Regions from separate parts of the Paenibacillus sp. FSL L8-0638 genome, predicted to be linked through region 2. Evidence: predicted binding sites of a transcription regulator. Region 2 holds the regulator's gene; the other holds the start of a gene.
The links. Region 2 encodes CtsR, which represses protease genes until heat stress. Its sites were predicted from a motif close to ATGGTCAATAAAGGTCAAACA; they were not measured.
Positions count from the first base shown of each region.

Region 1: a site for CtsR is predicted at 9,121-9,141, ahead of clpP (ATP-dependent Clp endopeptidase proteolytic subunit ClpP). Genes of this name have one in related genera too.

Region 1 is NZ_CP151960.1:210,371-223,113, reverse strand. Features, by position in the region: gene rnr (ribonuclease R) at 1-773, opposite strand, end outside; gene secG (preprotein translocase subunit SecG) at 970-1,203, opposite strand; gene eno (phosphopyruvate hydratase) at 1,545-2,831, opposite strand; gene gpmI (2,3-bisphosphoglycerate-independent phosphoglycerate mutase) at 2,895-4,439, opposite strand; gene tpiA (triose-phosphate isomerase) at 4,441-5,193, opposite strand; gene MKY35_RS00960 (phosphoglycerate kinase) at 5,253-6,434, opposite strand; gene gap (type I glyceraldehyde-3-phosphate dehydrogenase) at 6,558-7,568, opposite strand; gene MKY35_RS00950 (sugar-binding domain-containing protein) at 7,663-8,700, opposite strand; tRNA gene MKY35_RS00945 (tRNA-Arg) at 8,970-9,044, shown strand; gene clpP (ATP-dependent Clp endopeptidase proteolytic subunit ClpP) at 9,254-9,850, shown strand; gene MKY35_RS00935 (DUF4163 domain-containing protein) at 9,980-11,086, opposite strand; gene MKY35_RS00930 (SIMPL domain-containing protein) at 11,328-12,089, opposite strand; gene MKY35_RS00925 (HPr family phosphocarrier protein) at 12,362-12,631, opposite strand.
Region 2 is NZ_CP151960.1:5,189,427-5,202,169, forward strand. Features, by position in the region: gene MKY35_RS23180 (PIN/TRAM domain-containing protein) at 1-225, opposite strand, end outside; gene pssA (CDP-diacylglycerol--serine O-phosphatidyltransferase) at 412-1,158, opposite strand; gene disA (DNA integrity scanning diadenylate cyclase DisA) at 1,213-2,289, opposite strand; gene radA (DNA repair protein RadA) at 2,302-3,675, opposite strand; gene clpC (ATP-dependent protease ATP-binding subunit ClpC) at 3,916-6,360, opposite strand; gene MKY35_RS23205 (protein arginine kinase) at 6,405-7,469, opposite strand; gene MKY35_RS23210 (UvrB/UvrC motif-containing protein) at 7,498-8,022, opposite strand; gene MKY35_RS23215 (CtsR family transcriptional regulator) at 8,092-8,556, opposite strand; gene MKY35_RS23220 (GNAT family N-acetyltransferase) at 9,094-10,281, opposite strand; rRNA gene rrf (5S ribosomal RNA) at 10,446-10,562, opposite strand; rRNA gene MKY35_RS23230 (23S ribosomal RNA) at 10,715-12,743, opposite strand, start outside.

The DNA of each region.
Region 1 (12,743 bases), 920 kb from region 2:
GTAACAATGATCTTATCACGCAGATCGCGCCGCCCCTGACGTACAATCTCTTCTTCCGTAATCGCGTCGGGAGCATTCTCGGCTTCCTCTGTCACTTCATCTGGAAAAGCTTCCGGAAGCTGATGCTTGCGAATAACGGACAAAATGTCAACGCCTGGATCATCCTTATGACCCAAAACCTCCAACACTTCGCCTTCTGCCGCAGCTCGTCCTTCTGGATAGCTCACAATGCGCACAACGACCTTTTGCCCGTTCACAGCTCCGTTGAAGCTATCCTTTGGAATGAAAATATCCCGGTTAATGCGCTTATCATCCGGCAAAACAAAACCGTATGCTTCGTGGCTCTGAAACACGCCTACTACTTGAAGCACTGCGCGCTTCACGATCCGCACAACTTCGCCTTCTAATCGGCCACCCGCAGGTCCCTTCGACGTCACTCTTACCAGTACCGTATCTCCATTCATCGCACTCTTTAAGTCGTTAGCATGAATATATACATCCGGGTGCTCCCGGTCCTCTGGAATCAAAAAAGCAAATCCCTTGGCATGAGCCTGCAAACGCCCACGCTGCAAATCCATTCGTTCCGGCACACCATAACGGTTTGTGCGGGTCAGCAGAATTTTCCCCTCTTCCTCCAAGGCATTCAAAAGCTTAAGAAATTCACGGAAATCTTCCGCATCCTTAATATCAAAGTGCTGCTCCAGCTCCTGGTAAGTCATGGGTTTGTATGCGGTCTCGCGCATAAAATCGAGTAGTTGTTGCTCTGTTATCATAATATTGTCCACCTCGGGTGACCTTTAATTTTCAGTAATAAAATCCGCATGTCCTTGTTCCTTGTTCCTGATACAAGGCTCTTAATATACTCATACCCTAGTATACACGAATTTAATCGACGGCATCCCTGCCTGTCCAAAATCTAAAAAAAGCCCCCGTTTCCCGCGAAACGAAGGCTTAAGGTACATATTTATCTTATTTTGCAAAAAATGCAACTAAAACAGAAACGATCATGAAACCCGCACCCAAAACAGCAGTTGCGCGTTGTAAAATCAAATCCATACCGCGAGCTTTTGTCTTGCCGAACAGATGCTCAGCACCGCCAGAGATGGCACCGGACAAACCTGCACTTTTCCCCTTTTGCAGTAAAACAACCGCAATAACAGCAATCGAGAACACAACGAGCAGCACTTTCAAAAAGATTTCCATGAAAAATCCCACCTCCTGAGCTTATACATCTGTTTTGCAAAACAACACAGCCTCTTTTATGAAAACATGTACATATCATGTTATAAATAGCCGGAAATTAACGCAAAACACTATTTTTATTCTACCACAGCTTCCAGTAGATAACAACAGCTATAGCAAGTCACTCAGCCATTAAGCCTTTGCAAAGTTATAAATTCTCATACACATCCATAATAACAAAAAACAGACCTGCTCGCGGTGGCGAGTAGGCCTGTTTTATTCATGCGTAAAAGCTTTGAGCGTTCAGACTTCATGATCATAAACCATGAGTCAAGAGACGCCATCAGCATTTTTGCGCAATATTATTTTTTCAGGTTGTAGAAAGATTTCAGGCCGTGGTATTGAGCCAGTTCACCCAGTTGATCCTCAATGCGGAGCAATTGGTTGTACTTCGCAATACGGTCAGTACGGGAAGGAGCACCTGTTTTAATTTGGCCTGCATTTGTTGCAACAGCGATATCAGCGATTGTGCTGTCTTCGGATTCACCGGAACGGTGAGAAATAACAGCTGTGTATCCTGCACGTTTAGCCAATTCGATAGCATCGAATGTTTCAGTCAGCGTACCGATTTGGTTTACTTTGATCAGGATGGAGTTACCGATGTTTTCATCGATACCTTTAGCCAGACGCTCTGTGTTTGTTACGAACAGGTCGTCACCAACCAATTGGATTTTGTTGCCCAATTTTTCAGTGAGCAATTTCCAACCTTCCCAGTCATCTTCGGAGCAACCATCTTCAATAGTGATGATTGGGTATTTATCAACCCAAGAAGCAAGCAGGTCAACGAACTCAGCAGAAGTGAAGGATTTGCCTTCGCCTTCCAAAGTATATTTTCCATCTTTGAAGAACTCAGTGGAAGCAACGTCCATACCGAGGAATACGTCAACACCTGGTTTGTAACCAGCTTTTTCGATCGCTTCGATAATAGTGGACAGAGCTTCTTCGTTAGATTTGAAGTTAGGAGCAAAACCACCTTCATCACCAACAGCTGTGTTCAAACCTTTGGAGTTCAGTACGGATTTCAGGTTGTGGAAGATTTCTGCGCCTACACGCAGAGCTTCTTTGAATGTAGGAGCGCCTACAGGCAGAACCATGAACTCTTGTACGTCAACGTTATTGTCGGCATGAGCGCCACCGTTAACGATGTTCATCATTGGTACTGGCAATTGTTTAGCATTGAATCCGCCCAGGTAAGTGTACAGTGGCAAGCCCAGAGCTTCAGCAGCAGCGCGAGCTACAGCCATGGATACTGCCAGAATTGCGTTTGCACCCAATTTACCTTTGTTATGTGTACCATCCAATTTGATCATCAGCGTGTCGATTTCTACTTGGTTCACAGCATCCAAGCCGATTACTTCAGGAGCAATAATTTCGTTCACGTTTTTAACAGCTTGCAGAACGCCTTTACCCAGGTAACGGGATTTGTCGTTATCACGAAGTTCTACAGCTTCGTGAGCGCCTGTGGAGGCACCGGAAGGAACGATAGCACTACCGATAGCACCGGATTCCAGATATACTTCAACTTCAACCGTAGGGTTACCACGGGAGTCGAGGACTTCGCGAGCGTACACGTCAGAAATAATAGTCATTTGTACTTAATCTCCTTTGTGAATCATGATTTATTGGTCAAGCCTATACTTATTAAATCAAGCTTACTTGCGGGATGCAATCATAGATTTTCCTGTCATTTCCGCAGGTTGCGGAAGTTGCATCAAATCCAGAAGCGTTGGAGCTACGTCAGCCAGTATTCCATGCTCACGCAAAACGATATTCTCGTCAGTCAAAATGAACGGAACCGGATTCGTTGTGTGAGCTGTGAACGGACGTCCCTGCTCATCAATTTCCATATCCGCATTACCATGGTCGGCAATGATAATAACCACGCCACCTTTGGCTTTAACCGCATCTACAACACGTCCAACACATTCATCCGTCGTCTCTACCGCCTTAATCGTTGGCTCCAGCATACCGGAGTGTCCAACCATATCCGGATTGGCAAAGTTCAGGATAATCGCATCATGCTTGTCGGCTTCGATTTCCTTAACAGCAGCATCCGCTACTTCATACGCACTCATTTCCGGCTGCAAATCATATGTAGCCACTTTAGGCGAGTTGATCAAAATACGAGTTTCGCCAGGAAGCTCCACATCACGTCCGCCACTGAAAAAGAAAGTAACGTGCGGATATTTTTCAGTCTCAGCAATACGCAATTGCTTCTTGTTGTTTTGAACCAACACTTCACCAAACGTGTTATCCAGGTTTTTCGGTTCGTAAGCTACAAAGCCCTCAACCGTTTCGCTGAACAACGTCAGGCAAACAAAGTGCAAATCTTTAGGCCATTTCGGGCCACGGTCAAAACCACGGAAGTCCGCGTTTGTAAATACCTGAGACAGTTGAATCGCACGGTCAGGACGGAAGTTGAGGAAGATAACAGAGTCATTGCTTTCGACCAGCCCTACAGGACTTCCGTCAGCCTTCACAATAACAGTTGGCTCCACAAATTCGTCGAACACTGATTTTTCATACGATTCTTTCAATGCTTCCATTGGATCTGTGTATTGAGGTCCTTCTCCGTATACGATTGCACGGTAAGATTTCTCTACACGTTCCCAACGTTTGTCGCGGTCCATAGCGTAATAGCGTCCTTGTACAGTCGCAATTTTACCTACGCCCACTTCTTGAATTTTAGCGATCAGCTGCTGCATGAAGCCTACGCCGCTGTCTGGCATAACGTCGCGTCCATCCATGAAAGCATGAATGTACACTTCTGTTAGGCCTTCTTTTTTCGCCAAGTCCAGCATAGCGAACAGATGGCTGATATGGCTATGCACGCCGCCGTCGGACAGAAGTCCGTACAGGTGAAGTTTCGTGTTGTTCTTCTTGGCATGTTGCACTGCTTTAACCAGTGTTTCATTGTCGTAGAATTCACCTTCACGGATGGACTTCGAAATACGAGTCAGGTCTTGATATACGATACGGCCTGCGCCGATGTTCAAGTGACCCACTTCAGAGTTACCCATTTGTCCTTCCGGCAAACCTACTGCTTCGCCAGAAGCCGTCAGCGTTGTATGAGGATACTGTTGTAAATACCGGTCGTAATTCGGTTTGTTGGCCTGTGCAACCGCATTGCCTTCCACGGTGTCACGCAGTCCGAACCCGTCCATAATAATTAAAGCTACCGGTTTTGGTGCTGTCATCTTACTTCGCCCCCTCAACAAGCGCGATGTACGACGCCGGTTGAAGACTGGCACCGCCCACGAGCGCGCCGTCGATATCGCTTTGACCCAGGTACTCAGTAACATTTTCAGGTTTTACACTACCACCATACTGAATACGTACAGCATTTGCTGTATTTTCATCATACAGCTCTTTAATCAGACTGCGGATATAGGAAATCACTTCATTCGCATCCTGCGAAGTGGAGGATTTGCCTGTTCCGATGGCCCAGATTGGCTCATAAGCAACAACTACTTGTGCAGCCTGATCCTTAGCCAAACCAGCAAAAGCTGCTACAGTTTGCACTTTTACAACTTCTTTGGTTTGTCCAGCTTCACGATCTTCCAGCTTTTCGCCTACACATACGATTGGAGTCAGGTCATGACGGAATGCCGCATGAACCTTTTTGTTCACCGTTTCGTCTGTTTCATTAAAATATTCACGACGTTCGGAGTGTCCGATCACAACGTAGTCTACGCCCAGATCTTTCAGCATTCCGCCGCTAATTTCACCTGTAAATGCACCATCTTCTGCAAAGTGCAGGTTTTGTGCGCCAATTTTAATAGACGTGCCTTTTACTGCTTCAACCAGAGCAGGAAGATTCGTAAATGGTGCGCAAATCACGCTTTCCACTCCTGCAACCTCTGCTTTACCTTTGATCTCTTCGATGAAAGTTTTAGCTTCTGGTACGGTTTTAAACATCTTCCAGTTACCCGCGATAATCGGTGTTCTCAATGGTTTCAACTCCTAACTATTAGGTGCCCTAAAGCTTTATTCACGCATAGTGCGTTTGATTATTTATCGTTCAGTGCAACAACACCCGGAAGTGCTTTGCCTTCCATAAATTCCAGAGATGCGCCGCCGCCAGTGGAAATATGGTCCATCTTGTCAGCCAAGTGGAATTTTTCAGCCGCAGCCGCAGAATCACCGCCACCAATGATGGTGTATGCTTCTGTTGTTGCGCAAGCTTCCGCTACTTCACGAGTACCACCAGCGAAAGGTTCGATTTCAAATACGCCCATTGGTCCGTTCCATACAACCAGTTTGGAGTTTTTGATCACATCTGCATAGATTTTACGTGTTTTCGGTCCAATGTCCACGCCTTCCCAAGCTGCAGGAATGCCGTCGATATCCACAATATCTGTGTTCGCCGTAGCGCTGAAATCGTCAGACACAACAATATCCACCGGAAGATAGAAGTTTTTGCCGAGTTTCTTCGCTTTTTCGATAAATCCAAGAGCTACGTCCAGTTTGGATTCATCCAGCAAAGATTGACCCACTTCATAACCTTGAGCTTTGAAGAATGTATAAGTCAAACCGCCACCAATGATTACGTTATCTGCAATGTTCAGCAGGTTGTCGATCACGTCGATTTTGTCTTTTACTTTGGAACCGCCGATAATGGCTGTAAAAGGACGATCTGGATTCGACAGAGCTTTACCAATAACAGACAATTCTTTTTCCATCAGCAGGCCGGAAACAGCCGGAAGAATATGAGCGATACCTTCAGTGGAAGCATGAGCACGGTGTGCTGCGCCGAATGCGTCATTCACGAAAACGTCAGCCAATTCAGCAAATTGCTTCGCCAACTCAGGATCATTCTTTTCTTCTCCTGCATAGAAACGTACATTTTCAAGCAACAGCACGTCGCCGTTTTGCAGTTCAGCCACTTTCGCTTTAACAGCTTCGCCTACCGCTTCGTCCACTTTAACTACTGGCTTTTTCAGCAGTTCAGACAAACGTACGCCAACAGGAGTCAGACGCATGGATTCAACAACCTGACCTTTTGGACGTCCAAAGTGACTCGCCAAAATAACTTTTGCACCTTTTTCAATCAGGTAGTTAATGGTTGGCAAGGTTTCACGAATACGCTTGTCATCTGTAATTTTACCGTCTTCAACCGGAACGTTAAAATCTACACGAACAAACACCCGTTTTCCATTCAGTTCTATATCACGTACGCTCTTTTTGTTCATCTCCATATTCCTCCGCACCCTTATAATTTTACGAAACAGGAATTTAAGGCACATTTTGATATATAAAGAGCGGAAACAATAACCTGTTTCCGCTCTATGATGTTGCTAATAAGAAAGTTCTTATTATTTAGCCAGTTTAGCGAAGTATTCCAACGTGCGGATCAATTGTGCAGTGTAGGACATTTCGTTGTCATACCAAGCTACAGTTTTCACCAGTTGTTTGTCGCCGACAGTCAGAACTTTAGTTTGAGTTGCATCAAACAAAGAACCGAAAGTGAGGCCTTTAATGTCGGAAGAAACGATTTGATCTTCAGTGTATCCATAAGTTTCAGGATCGGAAGCTTCTTTCATCGCTGCGTTGATTTCTTCAGCAGTTACGTTTTTCTCCAGAACTGTTACCAACTCAGTCAGGGAACCTGTAGGTACTGGAACACGTTGAGCCGCGCCATCCAATTTACCTTTCAACTCAGGGATAACCAAACCGATTGCTTTAGCAGCACCAGTTGTGTTAGGAATGATGTTTTCAGCTGCTGCACGAGCACGACGGAAGTCACCTTTAGCATGTGGAGCATCCAAAGTGTTTTGGTCGCCAGTGTAAGCATGAATTGTAGTCATCAAACCTTCAACGATACCAAATTTATCTTGCAGTGTTTTAGCCATAGGAGCCAGGCAGTTCGTTGTGCAAGAAGCACCAGAGATTACAGTTTCAGTTCCATCCAGAATTTCATGGTTTACGTTGTAAACGACAGTTTTCATGTCGCCAGTAGCTGGAGCGGAGATAACAACTTTTTTAGCGCCGCCTTTCAAATGTTTCTCAGCAGCTTCTTTAGTTGTGAAGAAACCTGTGCATTCCAGAACGATGTCTACACCCAGGTCTCCCCAAGGCAGTTCTTCAGGGTTGCGGTTAGCCAAAACTTTAACTTCTTTACCGTTTACTTTGAAGAAGCCATCATGTACTTCTACTTGTCCTTGGAAATTACCTTGTGTTGTATCATATTTCAACAAATGTGCCAACATTTTGGAATCTGTCAAGTCATTGATTGCTACTACTTCAATACCTTCCACGTTTTGAATCCGACGGAAAGCAAGGCGTCCAATACGTCCGAAACCATTAATACCAACTTTAACTGTCATGAGTGAGTTCCTCCCAAAGTTCGTTTAGTTTAGTTTTATATATTCAAGACAGACCCGAAAGCCTGTCAAGACAACACGATTCATAAATCCTATATTAATCATTTAAATAACGACTTACAATCTCAACAGCAGCGCCTTCGTCGGTGACTAGAATGTCTTCTTGCCCGAAACGCAGTACCGCATGAATAGCGGCCGCCTTGTTCTTGCCTCCAGCTACACCTAGAACCGTATCGGTACGCCTAATGTCCTCCAATCGGAGTCCAAGCGTCAGCATTCTGTGAACAACGACGCCATCTTCGTTAAAATAATAACCAAACGATTCGGCTACCGCCCCTTCACTGCTGATCTGGGCAAAGGTTTCGGGATCAAGTTTACGTCTATGTGCCATCGCTATGGCGTTGCCTATCCCGTGAATGATGATACGACTCTCGCGAATCAGGCTCAATATATCCTGAATGTTCGTATCTTCAAGCAAGGAGTTGTAAGCATGATTGCTGAGCAAATCCGGTACATGGAGCAGACGGTATTGAGCGCCGACCTTGCGAGCCATTGTGGAAGCAATTGTGTTGGCCTGCATTTCCATGCTTTCTCCCAAACCCCCGCGTGCCGGTACAAACCACCCACCCTTAAGGGGGCCATTAGAAGGCAATGCCAGTTGTTCCGCCACGTCTGCAATCGTCGTGCCACCTGTTACAGCGACCACATCCTCGTCGTCCATAACACTTAGCAACGCTTTTGCTCCAGCGCGCCCCAGCTCCTGCTTTGTTAACGGAGAAACATCCGAATCCCCTGGAACGACAACCACCTTCCTCAAACCATAGGCTTGACGAATCTGGTCCTCCAATTGGGACAGGCCGAACAAGTTGTTCGCAATCGGCTCCAGCTGTTCCAGCAGATCCAGTCCTGCTTTGCTCACCTTCATGCCTACACTCTCAATCTCAATTAGCCCCTGAGCTTTAAGAAGATCGGTTTCGGCGCGTAACACGCGCTCGGTCATGTTCAGTGAAGCTGCCAGTGTTCTGCGTCCAACAACATCGGACAGCATAATCTGATGCAGGATCGTGTACCTTTTTTTCAAAACATCCATGAGGTCGGGCAGAAGCTGCTTCTGTATTTCTAATATCTTTCGCATGCTTTCCACTCCCGCACACTTCTAAGTTCTGTCTCTAATGCTCTATCTCTAACTGGTCTTAAAACGTCCCGGGATAACTTTTTAAGTCCCACGTATATCTTAACCAATATTTGCTCCATATGCAAGTCTATCTGAACCTATATTTCTCAACCATTTGTCTGAATATGCGCATTTAATAAAAGCTTGCAATTCACTGCTGTATATCATATAATCATCTTTGTTTCCAATTAGCTGTTTAATTAGTTAGTTGTTTGCATTGAATCAACTATGCGCCCGTGGTCCAACGGATATGACGTAGGCCTCCGGAGCCTGAGATCGAGGTTCGATTCCTCGCGGGCGCGCCATTTTAATGAACGCTTAAATGCTTCTATATAATGTTTTAACCAATAAGAGCGCTGAGGGCTCTTTTTTTAAATCATTAGTTTGACTTTCTTTGACTTTTTGTTTGAAATTGTTTATCATGTGGTTAATACGGTAACAGTTTATAAATAAGGGACGTGTAATCGGCATGTCCACCAAATCCACTAACGATATTTAAGGGAGGTTTTTTGACGTGAGCTATGTTCCTATGGTAGTAGAACAAAGTAACCGCGGCGAACGCGCCTATGACATTTATTCCAGACTGTTAAAGGATCGCATTATTTTGTTAGGCTCGGACGTCAATGACGTTGTAGCCAACTCTATAATTGCGCAAATGCTGTTTTTGGCTGCCGAAGATCCTGAAAAAGATATTCACTTGTATATTAACAGTCCTGGCGGTTCCATTACAGCTGGTATGGCCATTTTCGATACGATGCAATACATTAAACCTGATGTATCTACGATTTGTGTAGGTATGGCGGCTTCCATGGGCGCGTTCTTGCTGAATGCAGGCGCCAAAGGTAAACGTTTCGCTTTGCCAAACAGTGAAATTATGATTCACCAACCTCTGGGTGGTGCACAAGGCCAGGCAACGGATATCGAAATCCGCGCACGCCGCATTCTGAAAATGCGTGATAAACTGAACCGCATTCTCGCAGATCGCACAGGCCAACCACTGGAACGTATTGAAAAAGATACAGACCGTGACTACTTCATGTCTGCTGATGATGCCAAAGAATACGGTATTATTGATAAAGTGCTAACTAGCTCCTCTCCAGAAGGTGTATAAGAGAAGAAATTTGCCTCTCGATAGCTGGTAAATGAAAAAGCTGCCTACCGGAAGTTATTATCCGGTAGGCAGCTTTTTTGCTTTATTGTTTTTTAGAGTATAGACAGTCCAACTTACTCATTTCTACTATTAAATCTGTCCCGCAAAAGGCTTTCCGCCTTGAGGCAGCAGTTGACCGAACGAGTAAGTAAACTCTGGAATTCCATACGCGTATGGCGCATAATCATACAAATCAAACACGATTGTTACTCCACTGTTCGTCACATAAAAATTCTGATCTGCCGCCAGCTCTTTAAATTTACCGAATCCTTCACCAGCCTGAAGCGCATCGATTTTTTTCTTCAAATCAGCATTGAGGAACTTTTTGTAGTTCGGATTTGCCTTCAATACGTCAGACAACTGCAGTAGTTTACCATCAGCGAGCGAGAACGTATATCCTTTACGCGCCGTCATACCGTGTGCGCCACCTGTATACGAGTAGTCCTGCATAATCACACTTAGAATACCGTCCTTGTTATAGGCAATTGCAAAATCATTTTCGAAATCATACGGTCTTTCTGCTGTAACCTCTCCCTCTGCCACCATCTTTTTGCCTGCTGCCATTATACCCTCTGCATGCTTTTTAAGCACATGGTTAATGGCCTTTTGAGCCTCAGGATTCAGCTGGCTGCCGCTGATTTGCGGATACTTAACTTTGTAAGATACCTTCGCATTACTCGAAGCTGGAAGTGTTTGAGACGCAATTGTGATCGGGTTTAGCTGACTTTTACTTAGCGTTACTGTCTTCTGAGCTGCGTTCCATTGAGCATCTATGCCTAGATAGTCTTTCAACAGACTCATAGGAATGTATAGCTTCCCAGCGATCTGTTTGGCATCCATACTACGTGTATTGATTCCATTGACGTTGACGTAGGCATCCGAGGAAGAAGCCATAATGTAAAGTTTATTGTACCCGCTACCTACGGTATAGGTCGTTGCTTTCGCATCATAGCTTACTGGAATCCCCAAGCTGTCTCGCAGTGCGGCCACCGGAATCATTGTACTCCCGTTCACTTGAACACCTTTAGCGGGCAACGCTTTACCATTCCATTGGATAGTGATTCCTGGTTGCTGTGTTGCCGCTTGCTGCTGTTTAATCGATGCTGCCTGGATATAGGAAACGGGAACAGCTGCGACTCCTGCTAAAATCCCTGCTGCCAGCAGTGCTGAACCCCATTTTTTCGTATGCTTATTCATATTAAGTATTCCTCCTGTTATTATTTCTGTATTGTCTATGTGTAAATAATCACTTTACTTATTATATCTATACCCCATTGTATGTAGTTTACAATCTGTACACTCCCCGATTTCAATCTGTACACCTAATAACCCTTAGCTATGACAGACTCATTACAAAAAGGTTTCGGTATACAAAAAAAGCCAGCAAGCCAGCCTGCGCATGATGCAGGCCGCTTGTGGCTTCGTTTGATGATCTATATTAGTTCATTTCGTATTGAGCCGACACCTGAACTTTCACTGTTACTTGCCCCGATTGTATGTCTGTCCCGCTACCTGCTAAATCCATGAGCGATTTTGACATGGCATTTTCACGTTGTGTAAAGACTTGTGCTTCTCCGCCATCTACCGTCACATTCACAAGAGCACCTAATCCGCGTTTGGCCGCTTTAGCTACAGCACTGGCTTTAGATTGTGCGCTTCCCAATGCTTTAGTAATGGCTTCTTCCTCATAAGTCGAAGGATCTTCCACGGAAAAAAGAACATTATCTACGTTATTGGCTCCGGACTTGGTCGCCTCATCCAACAACTGACCTATTTTATCCAAATCGCGGTATTTAACGGAAAGTGTATGGTTGGCAGTGTAGCCTTTGAGCTTCTGCCCTTCTTTTTCGTTATAGGTGTAGTTAGGCTGTACATAAAACTGGCTGGTCTGAATGTCATCTCCGCTGATGCTCCACTTTTCTTTCAGCAGTTGTGTAACCTTGTTCAATTTTGTAGCATTGGCTTTTTGAGCAGCGGCTGCCGTATTCCCTTCCGATTGTACACCGATAGAGAGATAAGCAATATTGGGCTTTGCCAATACTTCCCCGCTTCCAGTCACATTAATTACACCGTTTACCGTCGAAGCTGTTGACGCAGCATAAGCACGATCTGCCCCTGTCCATAATCCTCCTGCTACTCCCCCTGCCATTAATGCTCCTGTGAGAACTGCCGTGGCTACTGTTTTTGTCCAAAGTCTCATTGAATTCAACCTCTTTCTAGTAAATGTTTGTACCTTCCAGACGGAAAAGACGGAAAAAGGTTGCAGCCAAGCGTACAAATTTCCGAAACAGAGCATGACCACGAGGATTTTCATTATTTATAGTTTGAACTTAATACGGCCTCTATATCCAATAAATCCACACATAAACAGTTAGCTGAGGAGTGTTCGAAGGATTTTTTTCTGGATATAAAAAAAAGCCCCAAAGGGGCTTTTCACTAAGATCATACACTATATTACAAGCAATTCTTTGTTTATTGATTTTCCAGCTCTACCTTACTAACCAGACTTACTAAAGCGTTTACAGCCTGTTCGGCATCCGCACCTTCAGCACTAATATTGATTTCAGTACCTGTGCTGATGGCAAGACTCATAATACCCATGATGCTCTTGGCATTAACCTTTTTGTCATCTTTTTCCACAAAAATCTCAGATGAATATTTATTCGCTTCCTGTACGAACAACGCAGCAGGTCTGGCGTGCAGTCCTGTTTTCAAACGTACGACTACCGGATGTTTTGACATGTCAGCTTACCCCCTCATCAAATAAATCTGGACACTACTTACTCCATTTTATTTATCACATTATAACATTAACCCGGGACAGACACTAGAAAAAAAACTAAAAAAACCGGGG
Region 2 (12,743 bases):
TTCAATGCCCTGTTGCAACCGGTTCGCCACGGATGCTCCTGCGAATGAGCACCCGGCCATAAATAACACTGCTCCCGCCATCATCCAAACAACCATTCCCGGTAAAGACCCATCACTCAACCATTCTGGCATCCACGATACAATGCCCCCTACCCGCTGGTATAACGTATAGCCAAACCATGCTCCGCACAATCCTGTAAAAGTTAAAATAGCCTTTCTCCACATTGAATCTCTATACCTCCTTTATTTTCTTTTCATTAGTCTGCTATTTATTGGATACATAGCATTTCTCTTACCAGTATGATCCATTTCCCACATAACTAACCCTGTGTTTTCACTTTTTATGCATAAAAAAAAGCATTTATCTCCTTGAAATGATTCAAGGAAATAAATGCTTATACTTGCTTGATACTACCGCTGTGAATGACGATATTGATCGTCCTGTTCTTCCTGACTGGAACGATCCCGATCACGCCCACGTCTGCGTGATAGCTTACGAATGTTCAGCTTCATACCATACAATGCATACAGCACCAGTGGCACAAAAATCAGCTTCGACAGCTGGTCAGGGAATTTAACAGCCAACACCACCGCTGCAATTACGACCCATGGAGCCACCCAAATTGCTTTTTTCGGGAGGCCAACCTTTTTAAAATTTGGATATTTCATGGAGCTGACCATCAAATAAGAGACCAGCAACATGGCAATCGACATGTATAACAAAGAAATATCGTTATGGAATAAGGACAAAGTGGCTAATACGCCACCTGCTGCCGGAATTGGTAGACCCGTAAAATAACCTGGTACACCAGGACGTACGTTAAATCGAGCCAAACGCAACGCTCCGCACATCGGGAAAATGGCAGTAACCGTCCAAGCGAGAGCCGAATTCGCATCATGAAAAGCAACCATGTACATAATAACTGCGGGTGCAACACCAAAAGATATCATATCTGATAAGGAGTCCAGTTCTTTACCGAATTCGCTTTGGGCATTCAGGACCCGGGCCATTCTTCCATCCAGTCCGTCCAACAACATGGCGACAATAACCATAATAGCGGCAAGACTGTATTTTCCGTCTACAGCCAATAAAATGGCGATCATTCCGAGAAACAAGTTACCTAAGGTACACAAGTTCGGAATTGATTTGGTAATCATCTCTTCACCTCAATGTATGAATTGTTCCATTATAATCCTTTCACTGTATTACATTTACATTTGCCTGTCAATGAAAACTTGTTCCTGCAAACGTTTAAGACCTTCTTTAATCGTACGCGCACGAACCTCTCCAATACCATCCACTTCATCCAGTTCTTCTATCGTTGCTGTGATGACATGTGGAAAACGTCCAAACCGCTCTACCAGATTATGAATAATCACATTCGGCAAACGCGGTATCTTGTTCAGTACCCGATAGCCGCGTGCAGCAATATACTCCTCTGATGTCGCAGCTGAAGAAGGGTAGCCTAGTAAACGTACAATATGATTCACATCCAACAATTCGTCGTCCGTAGAACGTTTGAGTCCCAATATAATTTCACGAATCTTTTCGTCGCTATCGTCTTTGGCATAATCCTTATACAACAACCATGCTTCTTCCTCAATATTGCTGACAAGCTCTTCCATCTGCATACTAATCAGACGACCCTCATTTCCGAGCTCGTTAATAAATCGTTTGATCTCCATTTTGATGCGCAGCACCATTTCGATCCGTTGGATGACATTAACGACCTCCGGCATGGTAACCAGCTCTTCAAATTCAGATGCTGTCAAATTCGTAGAGGCTTGCCCCAACACGGATCTATATTTTTCTAACGTCTGAATAGCCTGATTGGCTTTCGTTAAAATAACCCCGATTTCCTTGAGCGCATACCGTAATGTCCCCTGATACAAGGTAATAATATTACGCCGCTGGGAAATAGACACCACTAGTTTACCAGTTTGCTTAGCAACTCGTTCTGCCGTCCGGTGCCGAATTCCTGTTTCAATCGACGAAATCGAGGAGTCAGGAATCAGTTGCGTATTAGCATATAAAATTCGTTTTAAATCCTCGCTTAATATGATTGCGCCGTCCATTTTAGCCAACTCATACAAATAGTTCGGCGAAAAATCACAATTAATGGAGAAACCGCCATCCACGACTTCCATAACTTCTGGGCTATAGCCAACGACCAGAAGAGCACCCGTTTTGGCACGCAAAACGTTTTCTAATCCGTCGCGAAAGGGAGTTCCCGGTGCCACAAGCCGCAGCAAATCGTTCATTTTATCCAGTTGGCTCGCTTCTTTCATTCTCAATGCCCCCTAATCTAATGCGGCTGCCAGTGCATCTGCTACCGTTCCTACTCCTATAATTTGTATCCCTTTCGGATGTGTCCAGCCCTTCAAGCTTTTCTCTGGCATGATCACCCGTTTGAAACCTAGTTTCTCCGCTTCTCGTACTCGCTGTTCTGCTCGGGATACCGCACGCACCTCACCTGTCAGTCCCACCTCGCCAAAAATCACATCGTACGGCTTGGTAGGAGCATCTCTAAAGCTGGAAGCAATACTCACAGCTATAGCCAAATCCACCGCCGGTTCATCCAACTTTACACCTCCGGCTACGTTGAGATAAGCGTCCTGGTTTTGCAAAAACATGCCCATCCGCTTTTCTAGCACGGCTATGATTAATCCCATTCGATGATGATCGACTCCTGTGCCCATCCGGCGTGGAGATGGAAAATGCGTAGCTGCAATCAATGCTTGCAGTTCAACCAATACAGGCCGGGTTCCTTCCATACTGGCTACAACAGTAGAACCCGCCACCCCTAGTGGGCGTTCAGACAGAAACAACTCGGAAGGATTGGATACCTCACGCAAACCGCTTTCAGCCATTTCAAAAATGCCAATTTCATTTGTAGAACCAAAACGATTTTTAACTGCACGCAAAAGCCGATACGTATGATGACGCTCTCCTTCAAAATAAAGCACACAATCAACCATATGTTCCAACAAACGCGGACCTGCAATGGCACCTTCCTTGGTCACATGCCCTACCAGTACCGTAGCAATACCTAGCCCCTTGGCAATTCGCATAAAGCGTGAAGTACATTCCCGCACCTGAGCCACACTACCTGGTGCACTCGTCACCTCAGGCAAATATACAGTCTGTATCGAGTCGATGACCAAAAATTCCGGCTTCAAGCTGTCCACCGCTTCTTCAATCGTCTCCAAATTCGTCTCACATAATACGTATAGGCTGGGGGACAAGGCACCGAGTCGATCTGCACGTAGTTTCGTTTGACGGACAGATTCCTCACCAGACACGTACAGCACCTTTAAACCAGTTAAAGCCAGTTCATTAGATGTTTGCAGCATAAGCGTAGATTTACCGATTCCCGGATCACCGCCCACCAAAACGAGTGAACCCGGCACCACACCTCCACCGAGTACTCGATTCAATTCGCCAATTCCCGTCAAAATTCGTGTTTCTTTGCCACTCTCCACCTCTATAATAGGGAGTGGCTTGTCTTTTGTGCTATGAGTAAGAAGGGAAGACCCCATTCCTTGAGTTTTTACAACGCTTTCCGTTTCTTCGACCATGGAATTCCATGCCTGGCATCCAGGACATTTTCCGTACCATTTGGGCGATTCATAACCACATTCCGTACAGGAAAACTTAGTTTTCACTTTAGCCATACTTTGTTCCTTGGCTCCTTATTGACGACGATGATGTCAAATTTATGTTCATACAGCCCAGAAAGAGCTGTAACAATAAAAGTTTACCATTGAAGCTTGGCGGACGTAAAGCAATATCACAAACTTTCCCAAAGCATTTACCCAACCTTTTCACCGTGTTTTATACACAAAAAGGGCGCCTTCGCAATAGCTTTCCAGCCTGCGAGACACCCTTTTCTACTATTTATTTAGTAAACCGCTTTAGGACTTGGCAGATACATTATCCTTTTTGGTTACAGTCAATGCACCGTTCTCCTCATCAATGAAGAGAGAGTCACCTTTAGTAATGTTGCCAGTCAACAATTCCTCGGACAGGCGATCTTCAATATGCTTCTGGATTGCACGACGCAATGGACGCGCACCATACGCTGGATCAAAGCCTTCCTTCGCAAGGAATTTTTTAGCGTTGTCTGTCAACTCGAAGTCCACCTCATACTCATTCAGGCGTTTACGCAGCTCCTCAGACATGAGTGACACAATTTCAGCAATATGTTTTTCTTCGAGAGAATGGAAAACGATAATTTCATCAATCCGGTTCAAGAACTCAGGACGGAAGCTTTTCTTCAATTCATCCATCACTTTGCCCTTCATATTATCGTAATCCGCCCCAGCGTCTACTACAGCTGTAAAACCAAGCGTGGAGTTACGTTTAATCGCCTGTGCACCAACATTAGATGTTAGGATGATGAGGGTGTTACGGAAATCGACGACACGACCTTTGGAATCTGTTAGACGACCATCTTCCAAAACTTGCAGAAGAATATTGAATACTTCTGGGTGTGCCTTTTCAATTTCATCCAGCAACACAACAGAGTATGGCTTACGACGTACCTTCTCGGTCAGTTGACCGCCTTCCTCATATCCAACGTACCCTGGAGGCGCTCCTACCAGACGAGACGTGGAGTGTTTCTCCATATATTCGGACATATCAATACGGATAACCGCATTTTCATCTCCAAACATGGATTCAGCCAAGGCGCGTGCCAACTCTGTTTTACCAACCCCAGTTGGACCGAGGAAAATAAAGGACCCAATTGGACGCTTCGGATCTTTCAGTCCGGCACGTGCCCGGCGAATCGCCCGGCTTACTGCCTTAACTGCTTCGTCCTGTCCGATTACCCGCTCATGCAGCAACTCTTCCATATTCAACAAGCGGTGTGTTTCTTCCTCTTTCAGCTTGCTGACTGGAACACCTGTCCAGATTGCAACGACTTGAGCGATATCCTCTGGTGTAACTTCAGAATCTGTACGACCCTGTTGTTCTTTCCATTGGTTTTTCGTCACGTCTAGCTCTTCACGGATTTTTTGCTCTGTATCACGCAACGCTGCCGCTTTTTCAAACTCCTGACTTTGTACCGCTGAATCCTTTTCCTTCCGGATATCTTCCAGACGGTTTTCCAGCTGTTTCAGGTTTGGCGGTACAGTGTAAGAATTCAGTCTTACTTTGGAGCCCGCTTCATCAATAAGGTCAATAGCCTTATCTGGCAGGAAGCGATCAGTGATATAACGATCTGACAATTTTACGGCCGCTTCAATAGCTTCATCTGTGATCTTTACACGGTGATGCGCTTCGTAACGGTCACGCAGACCATACAAGATTTGAATCGCCTCTTCTGGAGAAGGTTGATCCACTGTAATTGGTTGAAAACGACGCTCCAAGGCAGCATCTTTCTCAATATATTTGCGGTATTCATCCAGGGTGGTCGCACCGATGCATTGTAGCTCGCCACGTGCCAGAGCAGGTTTCAGGATGTTGGACGCATCAATTGCGCCTTCCGCTCCACCAGCACCAATCAACGTATGCAGCTCATCAATGAACAACACGATATTTCCCGCTTGACGAATCTCGTCCATAATTTTTTTCAAACGATCCTCGAATTCGCCACGATACTTGGTGCCTGCTACCACAGAGCCCATATCCAGTGTCATTACGCGCTTGTCACGCAACGTTTCGGGAATTTCATTCGCTATGATTTTTTGAGCCAATCCTTCGGCAATCGCCGTTTTACCTACCCCAGGCTCACCAATCAGAACCGGATTGTTCTTTGTACGGCGGCTGAGCACCTGAATTACGCGTTCAATTTCCTTGCTACGCCCAATAACAGGGTCCAGGTTGTTTTCCTTCGCAGATGCCGTCAGATCGCGTGCCAGACTGTCCAGAGTTGGCGTGCTGACATTAGCTGGAGCACCGTGATGGCTGGAAACAGCCTCGCTGCTGCCGAGCAATTGAAGCACTTGCTGACGTGCTTTGTTCAGACTGATGCCCAGGTTATTCAGTACACGTGCTGCTACGCCTTCGCCTTCACGAATAAGACCAAGCAAAATATGCTCTGTACCTACATACGTATGGCCCAGTTTGCGGGCTTCATCCATAGACAGTTCTATGACTTTTTTGGCACGTGGAGTATAGGCAATGTTCGTCGGTTGCTCTTGACCGCGTCCAATCAACGTTTCCACTTCATCCTGGATTTTTTCCAGTCCCAGGCCCAAACCGATTAAGGCTTTCGCTGCTATTCCTTCACCTTCACGAATGAGGCCTAGCAAAATGTGCTCTGTACCAATGTTGTTGTGTCCCAATCGAACTGCTTCTTCCTGAGCCAAAGCAAGCACTTTCTGTGCACGTTCCGTAAATCTTCCAAACATCATATATCCTGCACCTCCACAGTGTGTATTTCAGATCATTTTATATATTAAAGGGTTGTGCCTAATTTTTGCCGGATCAGCTTCGCCCGGTACATATCGCGCTCTTCGGTATTCATTTTATCCCCAAAGCTTTTTTGCAGGAACCCGGGTTGTGTCATCACATTCAGCTCATTCATCGCTGCGGTGGAAGGACGCTCCAAAATCCCCAAATCTACGCCAAGACGTACATCAGACAGCCGCTGTGCAGCCTCCTTGGAATCCAATACTGCTGCATACGACAAAATACCGAATGAACGCATCACCCGATCTGTAATTCGCAGCATAGATTCATTCATTAGCCTTTCTCTGGCAGAACGCTCGTGCTCAATAATTTGTAGCACCACGCCATGTAGATTCTCAATAATCTCCGCTTCGGTTTGTCCCAATGTAATCTGATTAGACACCTGAAACAAATTTCCGACCGCTTCGCTGCCTTCACCGTAAATGCCGCGAACTGTAAGACCTACCTGTGAAACAGCAGACAATATACGATTGATTTGATGAGTCATGACTAATGCGGGCAAATGCATCATCACCGAAGCTCTCATACCTGTGCCGACATTCGTCGGACAACTGGTTAGAAAACCTCTCCGATCATCAAATGCATAATCAACATGCGCTTCAAATGCATCATCAATAACCATAGCGCGTTCCCAAGCTTCTCTAACCTGACATCCCGGATATAAGCACTGGATACGCAGATGATCCTCTTCGTTTATCATAACACTAACCGATTCATCATCGCTAATTAAGACAGCACCGTTACGAGATTCGTTCGCCAAATTAGGACTAATCAAATGCTTCTCAACCAGCACCTGCTTGTCGATCTCATCCAACTCGGATATTTTCAACGTATGAAAAGTACCAAAACCGCCTAAATCATCATACTGAAGGATATCCGTCAAGCGCTGAAGTGCTTCTTCCGACTGCTGATTGGTAGCAAGCATGGGAAAAGGCAGATGCTGCAAGTTACGCGCAATTCTTACCCGGCTGCTAATGACAATCTCCGAATCCGCAGCATCACCACGCATCCAGTCACTTAGCGGCTTCTCCGTAAACCGAATATTGGGCATTACGCATCCCTCCTACTCTTCACAAACTTTACTCTTCAGTCATTTCTTTTTCAAGCTCTCTGATTTGATCCCTAAGCTCAGCAGCTGATTCAAACTCTTCCTGTACAATATGCTGTTGCATCTCTTTTTTCAAATCGTCAATTTGCCGTTTAACCTTCAGTCGGCCACCAGTGCGAACCGGAACTTTACCAACATGATTCGTACTGCCATGCACACGCTTGAACAGAGGGTCCAGACGATTATCAAAATATTGATAGCACGACGGGCATCCGAAACGTCCCAGCTTACTAAACTGTGCATAGGTCATGCCACAATCCTTGCATTGCAGGTTCTGCGGACCACTGTGGCCTGGAGACTGGCTCTTTGTACTGGAGTCAAGATCCAACATCCCCGACAGCAAGCTATGAATTGAAAAGCCGTTAGGTGTTCCAGGGATCATCTCCCCTTTTTCCTTCGCACACGTCTCACAAATATGAAACTCTGTCTTTTCGCCATTCACAATTTTGGTGAAATGCAAAGTTGCCGGCCGCATATTACATTCTTGGCACAGCATAAAAGCACCTCCTTCAATGTCAGGATTTAATACCCACCCTACATCCAAACATTAGTCTCTATTCACACACTATTTGGTCGCCAGCAATGAGATCAGCATAGCCTTAAGCAATCTTGCTCGCAGTTGATCACGATAGGGAAGCTTCAGTAATAATGTATCCCTCGATAAAGCAGCCTTCATTAGATTAGCTTCCCTTTTGCTTAAAAAATGGGCTTCCTCTAACTGATAAATCAGTCCTTCTGCTGCTGATTGGCTAATTTCCTCCCCGATGCTCTGATGAAGATGTGTATGGATGGCATGCTGTGCGGGTAGCTGAATTCGCTGAATACGAATGTAGCCTCCACCACCGCGTTTACTTTCCACCACATAGCCTTTTTCCAGCGTAAACCGGGTGCTAATTACATAATTAATTTGCGACGGCACGCAGGAAAAGCGGTCAGCCAGATCATTACGCTGAATCTCCACTAAACCTTGGGGACTTTCCAGCAATATACTCTTCAAATATTGTTCAATAATATCGGAAACATTGCGCATTTCATCATCCTCCACTAACGGAAACGCAAGTATTCAAGTACATTTCACGCTCCACAGAGTCCGCCGTATATTGAACTTAACCAAACGGTAAAGTCACGAATCTAAGCTGTATTTAGGCTATTGCCTGTTCTACATCCATTGAAATGTACCGTTTTGTCTCTAGTGTGGCCTTTATTTGCGATTAATCATACACTTCTCTTATGTTCATAAGAGTCAGCTCCTAACTATACGCAAATCATTTCAATCCTCGTTTGCTTCTTTACTATCGAAATTACTTCATACGGCCAATCCATCAGCATAATACTTCTACAGAATCACACTAGGTTTGATTGACTTTGACTTTCTTTGACTATATTCACATTATAGCACATTATCCATTTTTGCCAAGGGGTCAATACCATTTTTCGCAATCTAATTATGTTTTATACAATACCATAAAAAAACTCTTCCCATTACAGAAAGAGTTTTGAAAATAATGATAACCACACAAGTTATATTCTCTGAAAGATGAGCTTAAAAGATCTAAATAGGCCTTTATCAGAAAAAATCCAATAAAAACGTTTGATTTACTGGTATTACGCGTTTAAGGGCAGACACAGACTCACTACTCCCTTCAATCCGCTCCCACTTATACAGATCATCAGCCTGCTGATAGCCAAGCATCAGAGTCGTCAGTGACTGAATCCCAAGTTTCAAGTCAGCTACTATGGCGTTTTCAGATGAATTGCTTATATCCACTCTCTCCAGATGTCCTTGCCCCTCCGTAGTAATCGTTAATCTCCATAATCCATCATTCCATGGAGCATACCGATCTGTCAGATTTAAGGTTAAACTTGTTTCCTCTTCAAGCTGTTCAAAAGGGTATCTTTCTACAAAAGCAGCTGCATCCACAATACGTCCCATAAAATAAGGCACAGTTTCCTGTTGAATCCGTGGATCATCGAGTAAAAATGGCAAATTGTCATCTGCTGGAACGTAAATAAATTTACCTTGGGTTATCATTGAGTCATGGTTTGCAAAATAAGTCCATAAAGCCCGACGAGCGGTCTCATTTTCATATACCAACTCATCACAATTCAACTGTTTATCTTCAATCTTGTATAGTGCATATCCCTGAGGATCGCCTGTTTCTGAGTAATATACCGCAGTTCGATAGTTCTCATTTAAAATCCGCTCTTGCCACCATTCCTTATCTCGTACCAGCGTGCCATTATAACGAGATGCATACGCTTGATACACTTGGTCCAGTTCTGAAATATCCTTGATATCGCGTTTGACTGTACCTTCTGTTTTAAGTTTTGCAGGGAATTTATCAATGGGAATGACGTATTTTTTGTACTCTGTATACGTTTCCCATCCAAATTTACGATAGAAGGCAAAGGAGAATGGATGCAAAAAAGAAAGACTTTGTCCCGCAGACTTCATCTCTTCAAGTGCATGCGTCAATAAACGTGATACCATGCCTCCGCGACGTTTTTCTGGCCATGTTGCCACACCAGCAATGCCCCCCATATCAAAAACCTGACCGTTTATGTATACCTGTAGCGGTAACAAAGTCAGTTTAGCATTTAAGTCATGTCCGTCGAATATTCCCCATGTTTGTTCTGGTTTGAATTTCTTCTTGGCCTTTTCCAGATCCTCTAGGGACATTGTAAACTGAAAAGCATATTGAGATAATTCAATAGCCGCTTCAAATTCCTCACGCTGTAATTGTCTGATCTCCATATCTTCATCACCTCGCTCGTATACTTGGACATCCATAAAAAAGATTACACACTTAGAGTGTGGCAAACCCCATTCTCTCTGTCAACCTTAGAAGCAGGTGGCCATCTAAAAATGCATAAAAAAAGGATGATAATCTCATTGAGATTATCATCCTTTTCACTTTTGCTTGGCGACGTCCTACTCTCCCAGGACCCTGCGGTCCAAGTACCATCGGCGCTGGAGGGCTTAACGGTCGTGTTCGGGATGGGTACGTGTGGAACCCCTCCGCTATCGCCACCAAACATGAATTTGCTATGCAAATTCTTCCGTACGGTTATTCGCTTTATCGCTTATCGTGTGAACGAATAGCCATGCGCTTGTTGTATGTCACTTGTACATATGTTCAAGGTTACACCCTGAAAACTGGATCCGAAACTCATCTGCGTTTTTTCTTTAGGATAAGCCCTCGACCGATTAGTATTGGTCAGCTCCATGCATTACTGCACTTCCACCCCCAACCTATCTACCTCGTCGTCTTCAAGGGGTCTTACATACTGGGAAATCTCATCTTGAGGGGGGCTTCACGCTTAGATGCTTTCAGCGCTTATCCCTTCCGTACATAGCTACCCAGCGGTGCTCCTGGCGGAACAACTGGTACACCAGCGGTACGTCCATCCCGGTCCTCTCGTACTAAGGACAGCTCCTCTCAAATTTCCTACGCCCACGACAGATAGGGACCGAACTGTCTCACGACGTTCTGAACCCAGCTCGCGTACCGCTTTAATGGGCGAACAGCCCAACCCTTGGGACCTACTTCAGCCCCAGGATGCGATGAGCCGACATCGAGGTGCCAAACCTCCCCGTCGATGTGGACTCTTGGGGGAGATAAGCCTGTTATCCCCAGGGTAGCTTTTATCCGTTGAGCGATGGCCCTTCCATGCGGTACCACCGGATCACTAAGCCCGACTTTCGTCCCTGCTCGACTTGTAGGTCTCGCAGTCAAGCTCCCTTCTGCCTTTGCACTCTTCGAATGATTTCCAACCATTCTGAGGGAACCTTGGGGCGCCTCCGTTACTCTTTAGGAGGCGACCGCCCCAGTCAAACTGCCCACCTGACACTGTCCTCGCACCGGATTACGGTACCAAGTTAGAACCTAGATACGATCAGGGTGGTATCCCAAGGATGCCTCCCTTCAAGCTGGCGCTCAAAGTTCTACGGCTCCCACCTATCCTGTACAGATCGTACCCAAATTCAATATCAAGCTGCAGTAAAGCTCCATGGGGTCTTTCCGTCTTGTCGCGGGTAACCTGCATCTTCACAGGTATTAAAATTTCACCGGATCTCTCGTTGAGACAGCGCCCAAGTCGTTACGCCATTCGTGCGGGTCAGAATTTACCTGACAAGGAATTTCGCTACCTTAGGACCGTTATAGTTACGGCCGCCGTTTACTGGGGCTTCGGTTCATAGCTTCGCCCGAAGGCTTACCACTCCCCTTAACCTTCCAGCACCGGGCAGGCGTCAGCCCGTATACTTCGCCTTGCGGCTTCGCACAGACCTGTGTTTTTGCTAAACAGTCGCTTGGGCCTTTTCACTGCGGCCCCCTCGGGCTATTCACCCTACCGAGGCACCCCTTCTCCCGAAGTTACGGGGTCATTTTGCCGAGTTCCTTAACGAGAGTTCTTCCGCGCGCCTTAGAATTCTCTTCTCGCCTACCTGTGTCGGTTTGCGGTACGGGCACCTTCTCCTGGCTAGAGGCTTTTCTTGGCAGTCTGAGATCATGACCTTCGCTACTACAATTTTCGCTCCCCATCACAGCCCAGCCTTACGATGTGCGGATTTGCCTACACATCAGCCTCACTGCTTAGACGGACATCCATCCGTCCGCGTCACTACCCTACTGCGTCACCCCATCGCTCATAACGGATTACGGTGGTACAGGAATTTCGACCTGTTGTCCTTCGACTACGCCTATCGGCCTCGCCTTAGGTCCCGACTTACCCTGAGCGGACGAACCTTCCTCAGGAACCCTTAGGCTTTCGGCGGATCTGATTCTCACAGATCTTTTCGTTACTCATACCGGCATTCTCACTTGAATGCAGTCCAGCGCTCCTTACGGTACACCTTCAACCCGCATTCAACGCTCCCCTACCCCTGATGCAATGCATCAAGCCATAGCTTCGGTGGTGTGTTTAGCCCCGTTACATTTTCGGCGCAGAGTCACTCGACCAGTGAGCTATTACGCACTCTTTCAATGGTGGCTGCTTCTAAGCCAACATCCTGGTTGTCTGTGCAACTCCACATCCTTTCCCACTTAACACACACTTGGGGACCTTAGCTGATGGTCTGGGCTGTTTCCCTTTCGACAATGGATCTTAGCACTCACTGTCTGACTCCCGGAACTAAATCTATGGCATTCGGAGTTTGACTGAGCTTGGTAACCCTTGCGGGCCCCGCACCCAATCAGTGCTCTACCTCCACGATTC